One region of the Rhizobium sp. P44RR-XXIV genome, then DNA from elsewhere that is predicted to be linked to it. Evidence: riboswitches for the same ligand, from Rfam matches in the RefSeq annotation. Region 1 holds a riboswitch; the other holds the start of a gene.

What was found. A riboswitch is a leader RNA that binds a small molecule or an ion and turns the genes downstream of it on or off. The one in region 1 is predicted to bind FMN.
Region 2: another riboswitch for FMN. It lies ahead of ribB (3,4-dihydroxy-2-butanone-4-phosphate synthase); the one in region 1 lies ahead of BSK43_RS18485 (6,7-dimethyl-8-ribityllumazine synthase).

What each region holds. Positions count from the first base shown of each region.
Region 1 covers NZ_MPVZ02000028.1:276,511-279,918, forward strand. The annotation lists gene BSK43_RS18470 (methyltransferase domain-containing protein) at 1-201, shown strand, start outside; gene phnF (phosphonate metabolism transcriptional regulator PhnF) at 203-931, shown strand; gene BSK43_RS18480 (VOC family protein) at 937-1,287, opposite strand; gene BSK43_RS18485 (6,7-dimethyl-8-ribityllumazine synthase) at 1,346-1,822, opposite strand; FMN riboswitch at 1,912-2,056, opposite strand; gene BSK43_RS18490 (ABC transporter ATP-binding protein) at 2,163-3,224, opposite strand; gene BSK43_RS18495 (ABC transporter permease) at 3,236-3,408, opposite strand, start outside.
Region 2 covers NZ_MPVZ02000029.1:1,060,856-1,064,263, forward strand. The annotation lists gene tpiA (triose-phosphate isomerase) at 1-682, shown strand, start outside; gene BSK43_RS30885 (glucose 1-dehydrogenase) at 729-1,511, shown strand; FMN riboswitch at 1,610-1,751, shown strand; gene ribB (3,4-dihydroxy-2-butanone-4-phosphate synthase) at 1,866-2,510, shown strand; gene BSK43_RS30895 (sterol desaturase family protein) at 2,746-3,408, shown strand, end outside.

The sequences.
Region 1 (3,408 bases):
AATGCGCCGGTACAGGATCGCTCGCCGCAGGATTACATCGAAGCCTTTGCCGCTGCCGGCTTCGATGTTTCCATGAGGCGTTTCGGCTATGACGGCTTCGTCCGCGCGACGAAAGACCGGAAATACTATCCGAGCATTCTCGATGCGCTGAGCTATCCGGCCGAATACAAGCTGCTGTTCCGCCTCGAAAAGCGCGTCTGAGATGGAAACGATTGACCGAAAGGGCGGCAGCGCCCTCTGGCATCAGATCGGCGAAATCCTGGCGGCTGATATTGCCGCCGGGACTCTGGCTCCGGGAGCGAGATTGCCGACCGAACCCGAGCTGATGGAGCGCTTCGGCGTCAGCCGGTTCACCGTCCGCCAGGCCCTTGGGCATCTGGAGCAGCGTGGGTTGGTTCGCGCCGAGCAGGGGCGGGGAACCTTCGTTCATAAGGGCGTGCTCGATTATACGCTCTCGAAGCGCACCCGTTTCCATAAGAACCTCATCGAGCAGGGCTTCGAGCCTGGTGGCGAGTTACTGGCCCATGAAATCCTGCCAGCGACAGAACGTGTTGCGCCATACCTGAAGCTGGTGGTCGGTGCGCTCGTCATCCATCGGCGCGGCGTCATGACTGCCGATGGTGTTCCTGTGGAACTCGGTGACACCTATTATCCCGCGGAGCGCTTTCCGGATTTCGACAAGGCGCGATTGCTGCATCCGACGATCACGGCGGCGCTCGCGAGCTATGGCATTACCGATTATGAGCGATTGTCGACCGAGATCGAGGCGCGGATGCCGACGGCCGAGGAAGCGCGGCTGCTGAGACAACCGAAATCGGTGCCGTTGCTCATCACCCGCAAGGTGGATGTTGATATGGATGGTGTCCCCATCGCGTTTTCGGAGTCGATGTGGTCTGCAGATCGCGTGATATTCAATGCCGAACTGCGATAACCTGCCTAGCGATGTGAGAGGATGTTGACGATCTTGCCGAAGGGGTCGCGGACATAGAAGCGTCGAACGCCCCACGGCTCGTCCGTAAGGTCATAGAGGATGCCGAAGCCCATTTTCGTGGCACGCTGATAAAGCGCGTCGACATCGTCAACCTCGATCGAGAGATCGGGGACGATCGTGCCCGAGCCGCCTTCGCTCGCAACGCTGATCTGCGGAACCGTTGCCGATTCGGATGCGAAGGTCAGGATCCAGCCGTGATCCATGACGATGTCGAGGCCGAGCAATTCGTTGTAGAAAAGGCGCGCGCTGGCGGGATCGGCGGCGGGCAGGTTGGGGATGATGCGCAGAACGGTCACTGAATTTGTCCCTTGAGAAATGGAGGCGGGCTCATTGCCGCGCCTCCATCATGCTAGCTCAGACCGTGACCGATGGCAGCAGCTTGGCGCGCTCATTGAGCAAATGCCGGCAGGCGCTTGCCACTTCGCGACCCTTGAGGATGAAGTGCTCCTTGAAGAACTGGATGTGGGCTTCCGATTCCTGGAAGTGATGCGGCGTCAGAACGGCGGAGAGGACCGGCACGCCGGTGTCGAGCTGTACGCGCATCATGGCATCGAGAACCGTGTTGGCAACGAATTCGTGGCGATAGATGCCGCCGTCGACAACGAAAGCGGTGGCGATAATCGCGGAATAACGGCCGTTGCGGGCGAGCGTCTGTGCATGCAGCGGAATTTCCAGTGCGCCCGGTACATCGAAGATGTCGATAGGCGATGCTCCTTCCGTCGTCTGCCATTCGGCAACGAAGGAATCCACGGAGCGATCAACGATATCGGCGTGCCAGCGAGCCCGAATGATCGCAATGCGGCTCGGCTGAGTGGAGATAGAAATGGTCATGAATTGTGCCTTTCAAGGGTTGGTATCAAATATCCCTTGGGCGAACACGCAGGCACGCAACACTCCTCTCGTCGAGAAGGATGCGACCTGCTTGCCCTCTTCCATCCGGACTATACCGTCGGCTCCGGCCTCTCACCGGATCTGCTGACCCTTCCGAAACCGGGAGGCGCTCGCGGGCTCGGGGAAGACCCCCATACCGCCGGTGGGGAATTCCACCCCGCCCTGAGAACGAGTGAACTATAAATCCATTTCAGCAGGGAAATCAAAGAAAAACGCCGGGCTTTTGGCCCGGCGTTGGCGAATAGTTTTCCAAAATTGCCCTGCCGTACAGGGCATATTCTCAGTCCTGAATGACCAGCAGATCGGATGAAGCGAAGCGCAGCGTGACCTTTTCGCCGACGCTTGGGGGCAGCATGCCGGGGCTGTTGAACATATCGAAGGAAATCGTATTCCCCGCGACGTTCATGCGGGTGCGGATGACCGAGCCCAGGAAGTGGGCCGAGGAAACTTCACCCGTCAGCGCGGTATCGCCCTTTGCCGATTCGGCCAGCGAGCCGGCTTCCGGACGCAAGGCGAGGGATACGGTGTCGCCCGGCTTGTAGGCCGTGACCGACTGTTTCAGGGTCACGCCCTGATCGCCGATCAAGATGCGGTTGCTATCGGGATCGACGACCTTGCCTTCGATCAGGTTCAGCGTGCCGACGAATGACGCGACGAAACGGGTGGCCGGGGTATTGTAGATTTCGAAGGGCGTGCCGATCTGATCGGCGCGGCCGGCATTCATGACGACGATACGGTCGGAGATCGAAAGCGCTTCTTCCTGATCGTGTGTCACGAAGACGGTGGTGATGCCGAGCTGTTGTTGAATGGCGCGGATTTCTTCGCGCAACGATACACGGATCTTCGCGTCCAGTGCGGACAGCGGTTCGTCGAGCAGGAGAACCTGCGGCTTGACGGCGATGGCGCGGGCAAGTGCCACGCGCTGCTGTTGGCCGCCGGACATCTGATACGGAAAGCGCCCGGCCAGATGATCGAGCTTGATGAGAGCAAGCATTTCCTTGACGCGCTTGTCGATCTCGGGCTTGGCCATGCCGGCAACCTTGAGACCGAAGGCGACGTTGTCATGTACCGTCATGTTCGGAAACAGCGCATAGGCCTGGAACACCATGCCGATATTGCGCTGGTTGGGCTTCAGCGCCCGCTGATCCTTGCCGTTGATCGTGAGCGAGCCGGCCGTCGGCGTTTCGAAGCCGGCTATCATGCGCAGCACGGTCGTCTTGCCGCAGCCCGAAGGCCCGAGGAAGGAGATGAATTCCCCCTTCTCGATTTGCATATTGAAATCATGGACGACGTGAATGTCGCCGAAGGACTTCTTGATGTGGGTCAGTTCGAGAAAAGCCATAGTGGGGAACCTTACGCCTTAATCGGAGCGGATTTTGAGAAACGGGAGACCAGCTGGAGGAGGGCCATGCTAAGCCAGGTCACAGCAAGCGCGATGATCGCCAAGGCCGACGGCTCATAGGCCTTGTTCGCGCCGACGAGCTGCATGTAGGGCCCAAACGCTGGACGATTGAGCAGTGATGCCA
Region 2 (3,408 bases), on a different contig from region 1:
AGAGATCGAGGCGCTGAGGGGACTAACCGGTGAGGCGACGTGCGACATCGTCGTCTTCCCGCCCCTCACGCTGGTTGAAAAGGCCGTCGAGCGCGCCTTGGGCTCGGCGATATCGGTCGGGGCGCAGGATTGCCATGCCGAATTCGCCGGCGCCTACACCGGAGACATCTCCGCCGCCATGCTCGCGGAAATCGGTGCGCGCTTCGTCATCGTCGGCCATTCGGAGCGGCGCTCGTCCTATCTTGAAGCCGATTGCGCTGTTGCGGCCAAGGCCGCGGCCGCCCACAGGGCCGGGCTGACGAGCATCATCTGTGTCGGCGAGACGCGCCAGCAGCGCGACGAGGGCAAGGCGATCGAGGTCGTGCGTGCCCAGCTTGAGGGGTCGATCCCCGACTGCACGACGAGCACCAATACCGCAATTGCCTATGAACCGGTCTGGGCGATCGGCACCGGGCTGGTGCCATCGATCGCGGAGATCGAAGAGGTGCATGCCGCAATCCGCCATGTGCTCGAAGAACGATTGAAGCGGGATGGTACGCTTGTACGGATCCTTTATGGCGGCTCGGTCAAGGCGGCGAATGCGGCGGCGATCTTCGGCGTTCCCAATGTGGACGGAGCCCTGGTCGGCGGCGCATCGCTGAAGGCATCGGAATTTTCCGACATTATTTCTGCAGTCGCTTAACATCGGGGTGACCGGACCGTACCCCTAACCGGTAGAGGAAAAGAGCATGCAACGCTTCGAAAACAAGACCGTCGTCATTACCGGCGCAAGCCGAGGGATCGGTGCCGCGATTGCCAGACGTTTTGCGCGCGAAGGCGCCAATCTGGTGGTGTCGGCCAATGAGGACGCCGTCCATGCGGTCGCCGAGCAGATCACGACCGATGGCGGAAAGGCGATCTCCTTTGTTGGCGACGTTACCGACAAGGCTAGCGTCAAGTCTCTGTTCGATGCCGCCGAACAGGCCTTTGGCGCCGTCGATGTTTCCATCCAGAATGCCGGCGTCATCACCATCGCCCGCGTCGAGGACATGACCGAAGGCGAGTGGGACAAGATCATGGCCGTCAACACCAAGGGCGTCTTTCTTTGCGCCCAGGAAGCCATCGCCCGGATGCGCAAGCATGGCCGCGGTGGCCGCCTCATCAACACGGCCTCCGGTCAGGCGCGTGCTGGCTTTATCTACACGCCACATTACGCGGCCTCGAAGATGGGCGTCGTCGGCATCACCCAGAGCCTTGCCAAGGAAGTCGCCACCGAGGGCATCACCGTGAACGCCTTCTGCCCCGGCATCATCGAAACCGATATGTGGGCCTACAACGACCAGGCGTGGGGCAAATTGCTCGGCAATTATGGTCCGGGTGAACTCATGAAGGAATGGGTCGAAGGCATACCCATGAAGCGCGCCGGATCTGGCGAGGACGTTGCGGGCCTCGTTACCTTCCTTGCAAGCAACGATGCGGCTTACATCACCGGCCAGACCATCAATGTCGATGGCGGCCTGATCATGTCGTAGCGGCCACATGGACAGACTGTTCAGTCTTTGAACCGATTGAAAGGCAGCAGGACGCCAGGCACCCTCTTGCGATACCGGCTGCCGATCGCCTATCTTAAGAATGTTCTCAGGGCGGGGCGTAATTCCCCACCGGCGGTATCGAGGCAACTCGGAGCCCGCGAGCGCTCGTGAAACGAGGGGTCAGCAGATCCGGTGAGATGCCGGAGCCGACGGTCATAGTCCGGATGGAAGAGAGCAATGCTGCAAACGCCACCTCGCGTGGTGTTTCGCATCCTTGTTCGCCCAAGGGAAAACGGTGGCCGCGAACCGGCCATGGATGCCACGCAAGTGGCTAACCCTTGAAAGGCAGAAGACATGGCAATTGCCAAAATAGAAGATGCAATAGAAGCGATCTCGCGTGGGGACATTGTTGTCGTTGTCGATGACCGTGACCGCGAGAACGAAGGCGACCTGGTGATCGCGTCTGACGCCATCAGCTCCAAGGCCATCGCATTCATGATGAACCACGCACGGGGGCTGATCTGTGTCGCGATGGAAGGACAACGGCTCGACGAGCTTGAAATCCCACTCATGGTTCCGCGCAACACGGAAGTCTTAAAGACCGCTTTCACGGTATCCGTCGATTACATTCCGGAAACGACCACGGGAATCTCTGCGGCTGACCGGGCTGCGACTGTCCGCGCGCTGGTCACGACCGGCTCCCGCCCCGACGATTTCGCGCGTCCGGGTCATATCTTTCCTTTGCGTGCGCACCCGGAAGGCGTTCTCGGCCGGCCCGGACATACCGAAGCCGCCGTCGATCTGGCCAGACTTGCCGGGCGGACAGCATCCGGCGTGATCTGCGAAGTCGCAAATGACGACGGAACAATGGCGCGTCTGCCTGACCTCGAACGCTTCGCGGAGCGTCATGGCCTGCTTCTGGTGACGATCGAAGACCTCCAGGCCTATCTCTCGCACAAGCGCCGCGACACTTTCACCCCGGAGAGTTCCGTAGCGTAACCAATGACAGGATAGTCGGCTCAAAAGCCGGATGTCCCATAACGTCCGTTGGAAAAAGACATATAAGGCGAGCGAGGCAATCCAGCAAAGGATTGTACCGCTCGCCCATGCTCACGGAATGGGAAGCCCTGCCCGACGCCATCGCATGATCAATTCTCATCAAATCTCTGCTGTCGCGCCACCCTGGCATGAAACACAGTGATGGCATGATTTTTGCGACATGGGAGGCAGCACGATGGACGACACGCTCTATGGCAAGCGGGACAAGCGCGGAGACTGGAAGCCGAACAAGCTCCTTAAATATCCGCCGGTTTTCATCTGGCCGGCCCAGCCGATCGGCTTCCTGAAATGGTTCTTCGGATATCCCGGCTATCTCATGCCTTGGAACACGGTCTATGCCGTCATCGGCACGCTCCTGTGGCTCTATGCAACGCCATCCATGGAGACCATGAAGACCTTCGAGCCGGGTTGGATCGCCTATCTTCTCGCCCGCAACGCTGCCCTGGTCTTTCTGTTCTTCGGCGCGTTTCATCTGCGTCTTTATATGCAAAAGAAGCAGGGAACGACCTTCAAATACAACGGCAAGTGGCCGTCCAAGGACAATTCCGCATTCCTTTTCAGCAATCAGACAATCGACAATGTGATCTGGACTTTCGCAAGCGCCATCCCGCTTTGGACCGCTTTCGAAGTTCTGACTTTATGGGCCTTCGCAAACGGCATCATTCCCTATATCGATTTTGCTGAACACCCGATCTACTGCGGCTTGATCATGCTGCTGATCCCGACATTTCGCGATCTGCACTTCTATCTCGTCCACCGCCTGATCCACTGGCCGCCGCTTTATCATGCCGTTCACAAGCTGCATCATAACAATGTCAATCCCGGGCCATGGTCAGGA